2 regions of the Brevundimonas sp. GW821-FHT09G01 genome follow, and region 1 is predicted to be linked to the other one. Evidence: riboswitches for the same ligand, from Rfam matches in the RefSeq annotation. Region 1 holds a riboswitch; the other holds the start of a gene.
What was found. Region 1 has a riboswitch for cobalamin ahead of metE (5-methyltetrahydropteroyltriglutamate--homocysteine S-methyltransferase). Riboswitches for the same ligand answer to the same signal wherever they lie in the genome.
Positions count from the first base shown of each region.

Region 1 (7,100 bases):
GGTGGTCTGCGCCCCGCCCGATCAGGAGTTCATCGACCTGCTGGCCCGCGCCGGCGTGCCATTCGTCCCGGCCTTCATGGGTATCCGCGACTGGATCGCCGTCGCCGGCAAGCCGCCGGTGGACCTGCCCAAACGCGCGGCCGAAATGGCCTTCGCCCAGCTGGGCGCGATCTCCAGGGCGGCCGAGGGTTGCGACCTGATCGTGGCGACCGGCCTGATGCCGTCCTGCGCGGCCTCGCAGGCCGTGGCCGAGCAGAAGGGCGCGGCCTACGCCCACGTCTCTTTCTGCCCCCTGATCCTGCCGTCCGAGCATCACGCCCCCTTCCCCTATCCCGGCCATCCCCACCCGCCGGAGGTGACCGATAACCGCGCGCTGTGGGACCTCAACATCGGCGTCATGAACGCGCTGTTCGGCGAGGCGGTGAACGGTCTGCGCGCCTCCGTCGGCCTGTCGCCGACCGACAATGTCCGCGACCAGGTCTTCTCTGATCGCCCGCTCCTGGCCTCGGACCCGGCCCTGTGGCCCTGGGCGCCGACCGACCTGTGCGACGCCGTCCAGACCGGCGCCTGGATCCTGCCGGACCCGCGCCCGCTGCCGGAGGGGCTGGACGACTTTCTCGAGGCCGGCGCGCCGCCTGTCTATGTCGGCTTCGGCAGCATGAGCATGGCCGCCTCGCAGGACGCGGCGCGGGCCGCCGTCACCGCCGCCCGCGCCCATGGCCGCCGCGTGGTTCTGGCCGGCGGCTGGGCCGGCTTCGCCCTGCCCGACGACGGAGCCGACTGTTTCCGGGTCGGCGACATCAATCAGCAGGCCCTCTTCTCCCGCGTCGCCGCCGTCATCCACCACGGCGGGGCGGGCACCACGACCGCCGCCGCCCGCGCCGGAGCGCCGCAGGTCATCGTCCCCCAGCTCGTCGATCAGCCCTACTGGGCCGCCCGGGTCGCCGGCCTGGGCGTCGGCGTGGCGCACGAGGGCCCAACGCCCACGGTCGAGACGCTGACGGCGGCGTTGGACGCGGCGCTGCGGCCCGAAACGACAGCGCGGGCTGCGGCGCTCGCAGGCGACGTCCGGAGCGACGGGGCCGCCGCGGCGGCGCAGTGGCTTCTCGACCGCCTGAGCCTCAGGACACCGGCGTCGGGATCCCCGTACGGTCGACGGCGACCATGATGAACTCCGCCGTGGCCGAGTGGCGCCGGTCGCCGCTCACCAGCCCCTCGGCCCACAGCTGAACCTCGACGGCCAGCGAGCTGCGCCCCGTCATCTTCACCCGCGAGACCAGTTCGATCATGTCGCCGCCGTCGATGGGGGCCTTGAAGTCGATGCGGTTGGTGGCGGCCATCACCACCACGGCGCGGGCGGACCGCGTCGCGGTGACGAACGCCGCCTTGCCCATCAGCTTCAGGGCGTCGCCGCCGAACAGGGTGCCGTAGTGGTTGGTCGTGCCGGGGAACACCATTTCCACCGTTCGCAGCCAGCCATCGGCCTCCTCCGCCTCGTCCTGGACCGGCGACAGCGGCGTCTCGTCTCCGTCGCCGCGCAGGGCGACCATGTTGAACAGGCCGCGCGTGCACAGCCGCCGCTCGCCGGTCAGCAGGGCCTCGGCGTGAAGCTCGACCTCCACGCCCAGCGACGACCGGCCCGTGCGCACGACCCGGCCCGTGGCCTCCACCATCTCCCCGATGCGGGCGGGGGCGGCGAAGTCGATCCGCTCGCACCCGGCCGTCACCACCGCCCGCCGCGCATGGCGGCTGGCGGCCAGGAAGGCGACCTTGTCCAGGTGCGCCAGCCCGACGCCCCCGAACAGGGTGCCGTGGTGGTTGGCGTCCCCGGGGAACACCATGTCGATCAGGCGAACGGTCATGCCCGCACCGCCCCACTTCGCGCTTCCCGGGCCGCCGCCACCATGTTGCGCAGGGCGGCCTCGGTCTCGGGCCACTGGCGGGTCTTCAGCCCGCAGTCTGGATTCACCCACAGCTGGCCGACGGGCAGCTTGGCGGCCGCGGCCTTCAGCAGGGCCGTCATCTCCTCCACCGCCGGCACGCGCGGCGAATGGATGTCGTAGACGCCCGGCCCGATCCCGGCCGGATAGCGATAGCTGGAGAAGGCGTCGAGCAGCTCCATCTTCGAGCGCGAGGTCTCGATGGAGATGACGTCGGCGTCCATGGCGCCGATCGACCGGATGATGTCGTTGAACTCTGAATAGCACATGTGGGTGTGGATCTGGGTCTCGTCCCGCACCCCCGAGGCGGCGATGCGGAAGCCCTCGACCGCCCAGTCCAGATAGGCCTGCCAGTCGGCGCGGCGCAGCGGCAGGCCCTCGCGCAAAGCGGCCTCGTCGATCTGGATGATGGGGGCGCCGGCGGTCTCCAGATCGACCACCTCGTCCCGGATCGCGAAGGCGATCTGGCGGCAGGTCTCGCTGCGCGGCTGGTCGTCGCGCACGAAGGACCAGTTCAGGATCGTTACAGGACCGGTCAGCATCCCCTTCATCGGCCGCTCGGTCAGGGACTGGGCGTAGCGCCACCACTCCACCGTCATGGCCTTCGGCCGCGACACGTCGCCGTAGAGGATCGGCGGGCGGACGCAGCGCGAGCCGTAGGACTGCACCCACGCCGCCTTGGTGAAGACGAAGCCCGACAACTGCTCCCCGAAATACTGGACCATGTCGTTGCGCTCGAACTCGCCGTGGACCAGCACGTCCAGGCCGATCTCCTCCTGCCATCTGACCGTGCGGGCGGTCTCCTCGCGCAGGAACCGTTCGTAGGCCGCGTCATCGATGGCCCCCTTGCCGTGGTCGGCGCGGGCCTTTCGAACCTCGGGGGTCTGGGGGAAGGAGCCAATGGTGGTCGTGGGCCAGTCGGGCAGGCCCAGGCGGGCGTCCTGCAGCAGGCGGCGTACCTCGAACGAGGCCGTGCGCCGGCTCAGGTCGGGGTCGCGCTCGGCGGCCCGGGCCTGCACCGCCGCATCGTTGATGCGCCGCGAGACCCGGCGCGAAGCCACCGAGGCGGTCGAGGCGTCCAGGGTCTCACGCACCGCGTCGCGCCCCTCGTTCAGGGCCTTCGCCAGCGTCGCCAGCTCGGCGATCTTCTGCACCGCGAAAGCCAGCCAGTCCTTCACCTCGGCGTCCAGCGCGGTCTCGCGCTCCAGATCGATCGGGGTGTGCAACAGGCTGCATGAGGGGGCGATGATCACCTGACGGCCCGCCGCGACCACCGGTTCGATCCGGTCCAGCACGGCGTTCAGGTCGGCCTTCCAGACGTTGCGCCCGTCCAGCACCCCCAGCGACAGGACAAGATCCGGCCGCGCGCCCGCGACGACGGCGTCCAGCTGCTCCGGCGCGCGGACCAGGTCGACGTGCAGGCCGTGCACCGGCAAGGCCTGCACCGTTTCCAGATTGTCGCCGATCGCGCCGAACCAGGTCGTCAGCATCAGCTTGATCGGCGGGGTCACATCGCTCAGCACGGCGTAGGCATGGGCGTAGGCCTCGCGCGCCGTGTCGCTCAGGTCAGTGACCAGGCAGGGCTCGTCGATCTGCACCCAGGTCGCCCCCGCCCGCGCCAGCGACCGCAGCACCTCGGCGTAGACCGGCAGCAGCCTGGGCAGCAGGGTCAGCGGGTCGAAGCCCGCGTCGTTCGCCGCCGCGCCGCTCGAGACGGCCCGCGCCTTGCCCAGCAACAGATAGCTGACCGGTCCCAGCAGCACGGGCCGGGTCTCGATCCCCTGCTCCTTCGCCTCCAGATACTCGTGCAGCGCCTTGGTCGAACCCAGCCGGAAGGCCTGGTCCGCCGTGAACTCGGGCACCAAATAGTGGTAGTTGGTGTCAAACCACTTGGTCATCCCGGCGGCGGGAACCCCGTCGCCGCCGTGCGAATGGCCGTGGGCGCAGACGGTCTCGCCGTCACCCTGCGACCCGCGCGCCATGGCGAAATAGGTCTCCAGCCCGACCCGCTCGCCGCTCCAGCCGTAGATGTCCGGCACGGCGCCGACCATGGCGGTCGCATCCAGCACATGGTCGTAGAGCGAGAAGTCATTGGACGGGACGATATCGGCGCCCAGCTCGCGCTGGCGTCGCCAGGCCTGGCCGCGCAGCTCGGCGGCGGCGGCCAGCAGGGCCTTCTCGTCGATCCGGCCGGACCAATGCTGCTCAAGCGCGGTCTTGAGTTCGCGCTTAGGGCCGATGCGGGGAAAGCCGAGGGTGGCGACCTGGACGGGGAGACGGGCGGTCATGATGCGAAGCCTTTGCTGGTGGCAAGGCTTCGGGCAGGGACGCGCGAACGCCCGCGCGGAAACGGTCCGGCGGCGCACAGGCGACCTGACCGGACACCCCGCCGGAGGACGTTATCTGTCGGGGCAGGTCTCCTGGCTCACGGGTCACGGCTTCGGGTCCGGCCTTCCCGGGAGCGAACCCCCAGTGACACGTGATGGACCTTCGGCTCGCCGCTTACAGTTGCGGGGGCAGCGCCGGCGTCGCACCGGCTTCCCTCTTAGCTCCGCGCCGCCCGAAGACGACGCGCAGACCACGACAGGCGCTACAATGCCGGGCGTCGGGGCAAAGTCAAGAAACATATAAGGATATCCTTATGTGTTTTTGGACGCCGCATCGGAGGGTGCCCGGATCGACACGCGCCCTCGCCTGCCGTACCCCTGCGGCCTCCCCTTCTCACCTGTGACCGCGCCCATGCCCTCCGGACTTATCGCCCTGCTCGACGATGTGGCGGGGATCGCCAAGCTTGCGGCGGCGTCGATCGACGATGTCGGCGCCGCGGCGGGCAAGGCCGGGGTCAAGGCGGCGGGGGTCGTGGTCGACGACGCGGCGGTCACGCCGAAATACGTCACCGGCCTGTCGCCCAGCCGCGAGCTGCCGATCATCGGCAAGATCGCCATCGGCTCGATCCGCAACAAGCTGCTGCTGATCCTGCCCGTCGCCCTGTTGCTGACCGCCTTCGCGCCATGGGCCATCACGCCGCTGCTGATGTGCGGCGGGGCCTACCTCTGTTTCGAGGGGGCCGAAAAGCTGATGGAGATGTTCGGCGGCGGCCATGGCGAAGATGCGCCCGTCGAGGGCGACGCCGCCCATCTGGAGGCCACGACCGTCGCGGGCGCCGTGCGCACCGACCTGATCCTGTCGGCCGAGATCATGACCATCGCGCTGAACGACGTCTCGGACGCCCCGCTGTGGACCCAGGCTGGAGTGCTGATCGTCGTCGGCCTGGGCATGACCGTGATCGTCTATGGCGCGGTCGGGCTGATCGTGAAGATGGACGACATCGGCCTGCACATGGCCGAGCGCCCGTCGCGCTTCAGCCGGACCGTCGGCCGCTGGCTGGTCAAGGGCATGCCCATCGTCATGTCGTCCCTGTCCGTGATCGGCACCGCCGCCATGCTGTGGGTCGGCGGCGGCATCCTGCTTCACGGAACGCACACCCTGGGGCTGGACTGGCCCGCCGTGCCGGTCGAGCAGCTGGCCCATACGGTCGCCCATGCGCTGGGCCCGATTGGCGGCCTCGCCGGCTGGCTGACCACCGCCCTGATCTCGGCGGTGATCGGGATTGTCGTCGGCGCCGTGATCGCGGTCGTGTTGCACCAGATCCTGAAGCTGAAGCCCGGCGCCGCCACGCACTAGCTTCTCCAAACACGCGAACGTTATCCATTCACCTTATTTGGGGTTGTACAGGCGCGTCGCCGTTTGCCCCAATGCGGACCTTCACCAAAGGAGGGTCTGCTATGAAGCTCATCAAGTCTCTGGCGCTCGCGGCGGCGGTCGCCGTCGCCGGTATCGCCGGCGCGGCCTCGGCCGTGCCCCCGGGGCTCATGTACCAGAAGACCTATTACAGCGACGCCACCCTGACGACGGTGGTGGGCATCCAGGTCGACCGGTGCGTCAACGGCAACGTCGGCTCCGGCCCGCTGGCCGGTTCGAAGTCGGACTTCGTCGTCGCGGAAGCCGTCGGCTCCTGCCCGGGCGGCTACTGGTAGGCCCGCGGGCGACCCCCCGCCGTCACCGACGGCGGGGGGTCCTCCTCCGGAATCAGAAGTATTCGGCGTCGGCCGGGCAGGTCGCCGCCAGACGGCGGGCGGTGATCGAGGCCGGCAGGTAAGGCGTGCCGCGCGCCAGCTGGGCCCCGCCGCGGAAGGTGAAGCTTTCCTGCGTGTAGGTGCCGTTCAGGCGCACGTTCACCCGGCGGTTCTTGTGGTCGGTGCAGACGCCCTCGAAGCGCGCGTTGCCGTTGCCGACCTGACGCACCGGATAGGTGCAGCGCCAGCGGCGCGTCGACAGGCCGCCGAAGAACCGGTTGATCTCGCTGGGGCGGACGCATTTCTGCTGGGTGTCGCGCGACCCCACCGCGCTGGTCGTATACTCCCAGTAGCCGGGCAGGACGGTGTCGCCGCCGGTCTGCGCCGCCATGGCCGCCTGCGGGGTCGCGGGCGCGGCCAGGAACAGGGCGCCGATGATCGCGGGCACGGCGACGGCGGCGGCTCGGGTCAGGACGGTCTTCATCTCGTGGCCCCTCAGGCGGTTGGTCCGTTATGACTAGAAGGGATATATGGCCGGAATTGAACGGCGGCTGAACGGCCCCACGCCTTGACGCCCGGCAGACTCTTCCTCTATACGCCCCACCTCTCGCGCGGGATGTCGTCCCGCGCGCACCTGTTTCATGCGTCTGCACGCTTCGCGGACGGCTCCGAAGGATAGTCAGATGTCGCGTCGTTGCGAACTCACCGGTATCGGCCCGATGGTCGGCCACAGCGTGAGCCACTCGAACATCAAGACCAAGCGCCGGTTCCTGCCGTCGCTGAAGGCGGTCAAGGTCAGCTCGGACGCCCTGGGCCAGACCTTCTCGCTGCGTATCTCGAACGCCGCCCTGCGCACCCTCGACTACAAGGGCGGCCTGGACGCCTTCATCGTCAAGGCTCGCGACGAGCAGCTGTCGATCGCCGCCCAGCGCATCAAGCGCCAGATCAAGGCCAAGCTGGCTGAACAAGCCGCCGCCGCCTGATCCGCGACGACCATCACGTTTGAAGGGGCCGGTGGAAACACCGGCCCTTTTGCTTTGCGCGAAAGGCGGCGCATCCTGCGCCCATGACCCGCGACGAGATG
Region 1 is NZ_JBWKOL010000002.1:189,176-196,275, forward strand. Features, by position in the region: gene AC07NB_RS05695 (glycosyltransferase) at 1-1,168, shown strand, start outside; gene AC07NB_RS05700 (acyl-CoA thioesterase) at 1,122-1,862, opposite strand; gene metE (5-methyltetrahydropteroyltriglutamate--homocysteine S-methyltransferase) at 1,859-4,228, opposite strand; cobalamin riboswitch at 4,334-4,538, opposite strand; gene AC07NB_RS05710 (DUF808 domain-containing protein) at 4,680-5,624, shown strand; gene AC07NB_RS05715 (hypothetical protein) at 5,726-5,977, shown strand; gene AC07NB_RS05720 (DUF3617 domain-containing protein) at 6,030-6,500, opposite strand; gene rpmB (50S ribosomal protein L28) at 6,700-6,999, shown strand; gene AC07NB_RS05730 (MmcQ/YjbR family DNA-binding protein) at 7,083-7,100, shown strand, end outside.

Region 2 (7,100 bases), on a different contig from region 1:
GTAGTAGCCCAGCTCGAAGCGGACCTGGTCGTTGCCCTTGCCGGTGGCGCCGTGACAGACGGCGTCGGCGCCGACCATCTTGGCGATCTCGATCTGGCGCTTGGCGATCAGCGGGCGCGCGATCGAGGTGCCCAGCAGGTACTGGCCCTCATAGACGGTGTTGGCGCGGAACATCGGGAAGACGAAGTCGCGCACGAACTCCTCGCGCAGGTCGTCGATGAAGATGTTCTCGGGCTTGATGCCCAGCTTCAGCGCCTTCTCGCGCGCCGGGCCCAGTTCCTCGCCCTGGCCCAGGTCCGCCGTGAAGGTGATGACCTCGGCGTTATACTCGGTCTGCAGCCACTTCAGAATGATCGAGGTATCCAGGCCGCCCGAATAGGCCAGCACGACTTTCTTGGGAGCGGAGGACGACGACATGGGGCAGAATCCTTCGGCGAACGCGGGGAGGCGTTCCTCTTTGCGCGCGCTTAAAGGACCAGACGCCGCGCGATGCAAGGGCGGGATTGGGGCGGCGGCCCCGCTTTCACGTTGAGGCGGCTCCGGCGCGGTTTTCAAAGGCCACGCCTGAATGAGGTTTTCGCGAAATTTCCTGTGGATTTCCGGCCTGCCCCGGCGCGCGGGCAAGCCATACCGATAGGGATCAAGGGTTTGAATTAAGGCCGGTTTGCGGCCCTACCGGCGTTCGTTCGGTAAGATTCGGTCAAGGTCCTGGAAGGGCGGTCTTAAGCTTTCGCGCTGCAAGGTCCGGCAGTGATCCCGAACCGCGCCCCGTCTCCGGTCGAAAAGCTGGCTCTCGCCGTCGTGCACCAGCCTGAACGCGCCATGCCCGCGCCCGCCGGCGCGCGCGAGGAGGCCCTGCGGTTCCTGCTCCAGACCGCCGCCGACGCCGGCGTCACCGTGGTGGCGTCCAAGCCGGACGGCGATGGCGAGCGCTGGCTGGGTCAGGCCTGGCCCTTCCCGTCGCCCTTCAAGGTCACCGTGCGCACCGTCTCCATCGAGGAGGGCGTCGATCGGGTCGAGGCCCGCGCCCGCCGCTCCCTGGAGCGGATGGGCCTGCCGCGCGGCGACACCCTGCTGGCGTCGAACGCCACCGATCTGGTCGGGGCCGAGGGCCGCGCCCTGTGGGACCGCATGCAGTCGCTCAAGGATCGGGGCCTGTTCCGCCGCATCGGCTTCTGCGCCACCGTCGAGGACGGCCCGGCGCTGCTGGCCCGACGCTTCCAGCCGGACGTGGTCCAGCTGCCGTGCAGCCTCCTGGATCAGCGGGTCCACCGCTCAGGCGCCCTGGACGAGATCGCCGAGCTGGGCGCCGACATCCACCTGTCGTCGGTGTTCGCCGGTGGACTGCTGTTCATGAGCGGCGACGCCCTGCCGGCCGATATGGCGCATCACGCGCCGCAGCTGTCGCGCATCCGCCGCCGTCTCGCCGAGGCCCGCGTCGATCCGATGCAGGCGACGCTGGCCTACACCCTGGGTCTGCCGCAGGTCGCCGCCGTGGTGGCCAGCGCCGCCTCGGCCGCCGAACTGCGCGCCGTGGTGGCCGCCGCCCATGCGCCGGCGCCGGCGCTGGACTGGCAGAGCCTTCAGCTCGAGCACCCGGCCGCCGCAGCGGCCGGGCCTCGCGCGCGGATCAGTAGCGCAGCCTGATCCCGACGTAGCCGGAGCGACCCGGCTCGCCGTATCCCAGCACCTGTTGGTAGTGCTTGTCGGCCAGGTTCTCGACCCGGGCCGTCAGGGTGACGTTGTCGGTCAGAACGTAGGCCGCGTTCAGGTTCGCCGTGACGAAACCTTCGCGCGTCGCGGCCGTGGCCGAGTTGGTGTCAGGCTCGTCGCCTTCGGCACGCACGGTCAGGGCGCCCGACAGGCGATCGCCGGTCCAGCCCAGGGTCGCCGAGCCCGCATGTTCCGGCACCCGCGCCAACGCACGGCCGTTGCTCTCGTCCTTTGCGTCGGTCCAGGCGTAGGCCAGGCTCAGGTCGAAGCCGCCGCCCAGCAGGGCCCGGCCTTCCAGCTCGACCCCGTCCGTCGCCGTCTCGGCCAGGTTGATGTAGTAGCTGTCGAAGGTGGCCGGATCGAAGAAGTAGGTGATCTGGTCCTCCACCGAGAGGTGGTAGGCGGTCGCCCGGCCTTCGATGCGGCCGTCAGCCGATCGCCAGCCGATCGCCGCTTCATAGCCTTCGGCCTTTTCCGGACGCAGGGTCGGGAAGGGGATCGACGAGAAGCAGAAGTCGCAAACCGCCTGGCTGACCGACGGAGCCTTGAAGCCCGTGCCGTAGGCGCCCGACAGGGTGAAGCCGTAACCGAAGTCCCACGCCGCCGAGACGCGCCCGGTGGTCCTGGAGCCGAAGTCGTCAGTGTCGTCGAAGCGCAGGCCGCCGGTGACGCTGAGGGCGTCGGTGACCTGATAGCGGCCCGTGCCGAAGACCGAGGTGGTTCCCAGATCGACCTTGGCGCCCGTCGAGATGCTGCCTTCGCTCTCTTCGCGCTCGGCGCCGAAGGCGTAGGTGGCGGCGCCGGTCTCGCCGTTGGCCTGCCAGCGGTAGGCCTGGCGGTCGGCTTCAAAGACCGAACCGAAGGCGCTGAAGGTCTCGCGCTCGATGTTCGAGGCCGAGACGCTGAACTGATGGTCCAGGCCGAAGGCTTCGACGCCGGCGCGGGTGAAGCCCGACCATTGCTCGGATTCCGAACGGTCGGCGTTGTCTGAAACCGGGAAGCCGTTATCGAGGTCGGCCTCGCTGCGCGACCAGCGGGCCGAGCCCTCCAGCTTCACCGTCGGGGAGACGGCGTAGCGGCCGCGAACGCCCACGGTGGTGTTTTCGAAGCCGTCGGCCTCAGGATTGCCGTTGGCCTCATCGGCGACGGAGACGCCGTCGGTGGTGAAGCGCGAGACATAGCCGCCCAGCGCCCAGGTCTCATTGGCCACGCCGCCGGCGAGGCGGCCGCGCACAGTGCCGAAGCTGCCGGCCTCGGCCTCGGCGCGAACATCGTCGATTTCCTTGGTGGTGAAGGCGATCACGCCGCCGATGGCGTCGGAACCCCACAGCGAGGACTGCGGGCCGGACAGGACCTCGATGCGCTCGATGTCGCCCAGGTCGAAGCCCGAGAAATCATAGGCGCCGTTGGGCTCGGCCGCGTCGTTGACCGGCGCGCCGTCCACGAGGACCAGGGTCTTGCCGGGGGTGGCGCCCCGCATGCGGACCTGGGCGACGCCGCCTAAGGCGCCTGAGCGGGTCACCGACAGGCCGGGAACGTCGGACAGGATGTCGGCGGCGAAGACGGCGCCCCGCTGTTCGATGGTCCGGCTGTCGATCACGCGGGCGCCGGGCGTGTCGGCGACGATGGAGGGAATGCGGGTGGCGGTGACCACGATCTCGGGCAGGGAATCGTCCTGCGCCTCCTGGGCGAAGGCGGGACCGGCGAAGGCCGCGGCCATGGCCGCGGTGGAAAGCAGAATGGAGCGCTTCATGAGCGAAAACCCCGTACAGGCCCCGCGAATGCGCGCGAGAGGCCTCATGTGAGCGAACCGATCCGCCGAACCCGAAGGTCCGGACGGCGCAAGATCGGGTCGCTGCGACGGAAGTCCCCGCGCCTCTGCCTGGTCCCGGACAGCGGCGAGCGACGGTGGCGGCCAGGTCTCCTGGCTTGCGGGTCGACAATCGAAGCCCTCGCCTTCCCGGCCCGAAGGCCAGTGGCGCCGGAGCGAGCTCCGGGCGGACAGCGATCTCGCCGCCTACAGTTGCGGGCACAGCCACGGTTTCGCACCGTGTTCCCTTAACCGCCGACGCGGCTTGTCGCAGTGCAGCGACGCTTGTGCAAGGAATGCGGATCGCGCTTGAGACGGCTGCTCCGATCCGTCACCCTGACGACACGCATGAACGCTCCCCTCGCTCACCCGCCGCACGCCGACGCCGTCCCGTCCCTGGAGGGCGCGACGCCGTTCATGGCGCAGTATCTAACGGCCAAGGCCGGACAGCCGGACGCCATCCTGTTCTTCCGCATGGGCGACTTCTACGAGCTGTTCTTCAAGGACGCCGAGATCGCCGCCGCGGCGCTGGGCATCACCCTGACCAAGCGGGGCAAGCACAACGGCGACGACATCCCCATGGCCGGGGTGCCGGTGCATGCGCTGGACGGCTATCTGGCGCGGCTGATCCGGCAGGGCTTCAAGGCGGCCATCTGCGAACAGCTGGAAGACCCGGCCGAGGCCAAGAAGCGCGGCGGCAAGGCGGTGGTGCACCGCGGCGTCGTGCGGGTGGTCACACCGGGCACCCTGACCGAGGACAGCCTGCTGGACGCGCGCGGCGCCAACCGGCTGGCCGCCGTGGCGGTGCGCAAGGGCCGGGCGGCCGTGGCCGTGGTCGAGCTGTCGGCCGGGGCGGTGGATGTGGTGGCCTGCTCGCTGGAGGATCTGGGCGCGACCCTGTCGTCCTTCCGGCCGTCCGAAGTGCTGGTCCCCGATCGCCTGTTCTCGGACGAGGCGACCAAGGATGCGCTGAACGGGTCCGGCGGCGTGGTCCAGGCCCTGCCGCAGGCGCTGGCCGAGCCGGTCGGCGCCAAGGCCAGGGTCGAGCGCCTGTACGGCGTGGCCTCGCTGGACAGTTTCGGCGCCTTCGAGGAGGCGGAGGTCTCGGCCCTGGGCCTGATCGCCGCCTATCTGGAGACGACCCAGGCCGGCAAGATCCCGGCCCTGACCCCGCCGCGCCGCACCGGCGACACCGGCTTCCTCGCCATCGATCCGGCGACGCGTCTCAGCCTTGAAATCGACCGGACCCAGCGCGGCGAGCGCGACGGTTCACTGCTGGCCTCGATCGACCGCACCGTGACCTCGGGCGGCGCCCGGGCTCTGGCCGAGCGGGTGGCGCGTCCGCTGCGCGATCCCGTCGCCATCAACCATGGACTCGATGCGGTCGAATGGCTGCTGGAGCGCCGCGATCTGCGCCGCGATCTGCGCGACGGGCTGAAGGCCTCTTCGGACGTGGCCCGCGCGGTGTCGCGGCTGGTGCTGGGCCGGGGCGGGCCGCGCGATCTGGCCGGCATCCGCAACGGCCTGTCGATCGCCGAGGGCATCGCCGGCCTGTTCCCGCCGGTGGCCGATCCGCTGACCGGGCCGCCGCCGCGCATCGCATCCTGCGTCGACCGCCTGACCCTGACGCCCGACCTGGGCCGCCTGCTGGTCGATCTGGCCGAGGGGCTGGTCGCCGAGCCGCCGCATCTGGCGCGCGACGGCGGCTTCGTGAACCCCGACTTCCGCCCCGAGCTGGACGAGGCGCGCCGCCTGCGCGACGACAGCCGCCGGGTCGTGGCCGATCTGGAGGCCCGCGCGGTCGCGGAGTCCGGCGTGGCCTTCAAGATCAAGCACAACGCCGTTCTGGGCTATTTCCTGGAGACCAGCGCCAAGGCCGCCGAGCCCCTGCTGCGCCCCACTGGCGAAAGCCCCTTCATCCATCGCCAGACCCTGGCCACCCAGGTCCGCTTCACCACCGTCGAACTGTCCGAGCTGGACGCCAAGATCAGCCAGGCCGGCCACCGGTCGCTGGCCATCGAGGGCGAGACTTTCGAGATCTGGCGGCGCACGGTCCAGTCCCTGGCCCAGCCGCTCCAGGCCGTGGCCGAAGCGCTCGCCGAGCTCGACGCCCACGCCGCCCTGGCGGAATGGGCGCAGGAGGTCGGGGCGGTGCGGCCGCACGTCGATGATACCCTCTGCTTCGAGGTCGCCGCCGGGCGTCACCCGGTGGTCGAGGCGGCGGTCAAGGCGGCGGGTGATCCCTATACGCCAAACGACTGCCGGCTTGACGGTTCGGGCGCGGCCGGCGCCCGACTGTCGATCGTCACCGGGCCGAACATGGCCGGTAAATCGACCTTCCTGCGCCAGAACGCCCTCCTGGTGGTGCTGGCCCAGGCCGGGGCGTTCGTGCCCGCGAAATCGATGCGGCTGGGCGTGGTCGACAGGTTGTTCAGCCGGGTCGGAGCGGGCGACGATCTGGCGCGCGGCCGGTCCACCTTCATGATGGAGATGGTCGAGACCGCCGCCATCCTGACCCAGGCCACCGAGCGCAGCTTCGTGGTGCTGGACGAGATCGGCCGCGGCACCGCCACCTACGACGGCCTGGCCATCGCCTGGGCCACGACCGAGGCGCTGCACGACCGCAACCGCGCCCGCACCCTGTTCGCCACCCACTATCACGAGCTGGCGGTGCTGGAGACGCGGCTGGCCCACGTCTGCAACCTGTCCATGCGGGCCAAGGAGTGGAACGGCGAGCTGGTCTTCCTGCACGAGGCCGCGCCGGGCGCCGCCGACCGCTCCTACGGCGTGCAGGTGGCCAGGCTGGCCGGCGTGCCGGGACCGGTCGTCGCCCGCGCCCGCGAGGTGCTGGACCGGCTGGAAGGCGAGAAGACCGCCGGCGCCAATCTCACCGACCTGCCCCTGTTCGCCATGGCCGAGCCGGCCGCGCCCGAACCGGCCCGGCCTTCGATGGTCGAGGACGCGCTGAAGGGCATCGAGCCCGACGAGCTGAGCCCGCGCGAGGCGCTGGAGGCCCTGTATCGCCTCAAGGGTTTGGCCAAAGGGCCGGCAGGCCGGTGAACCAGACCCTCGACGCGCGGCTGGCGGAGACGGCCGGGGCGTCCGATGTGCGTCGGGCCGTGGCGGCGATCCTGCGCGAGAGCTGGGACGCGGGCCGGGCGAAGGCGGCCCGGCGGCTGGAGGCGGGGGGCGAGGGCGTCGAGGTGGCGCGGCTCTACGCCGCCGCCGCCGACGACATGCTGACCGCCCTGTGGCGCTTCACCACCGATGTCTTCTATCCGGCCCCCAATCCCACCGAGGCTGAGCGGCTGAGCCTGATCGCCGTGGGCGGCTACGGACGCGGCGTGATGGCGCCCTTCTCGGACCTAGACCTGCTGTTCCTGCGCCCGTGGAAGTCGATCCCGCGCACCGAACAGGTGATCGAATTCATGCTCTACGTCCTGTGGGACCTGGGCGTGAAGGTCGGGCAGGCGGCGCGGTCGGTCGATGACTCGCTGGCGCTGGCCCGAACCGACATGATGGTCCGCACCACCCTGCTGGAGGCCCGCCCCCTGGCCGGGGACGAGAAGCTGGCGGA
Region 2 is NZ_JBWKOL010000003.1:138,395-145,494, forward strand. Features, by position in the region: gene AC07NB_RS08130 (argininosuccinate synthase) at 1-417, opposite strand, end outside; gene AC07NB_RS08135 (aldo/keto reductase) at 751-1,647, shown strand; gene AC07NB_RS08140 (TonB-dependent receptor plug domain-containing protein) at 1,631-3,466, opposite strand; cobalamin riboswitch at 3,631-3,772, opposite strand; gene mutS (DNA mismatch repair protein MutS) at 3,872-6,583, shown strand; gene glnD ([protein-PII] uridylyltransferase) at 6,580-7,100, shown strand, end outside.
Region 2: linked by a shared signal. The riboswitch ahead of AC07NB_RS08140 (TonB-dependent receptor plug domain-containing protein) and the one ahead of metE (5-methyltetrahydropteroyltriglutamate--homocysteine S-methyltransferase) in region 1 are both predicted to bind cobalamin.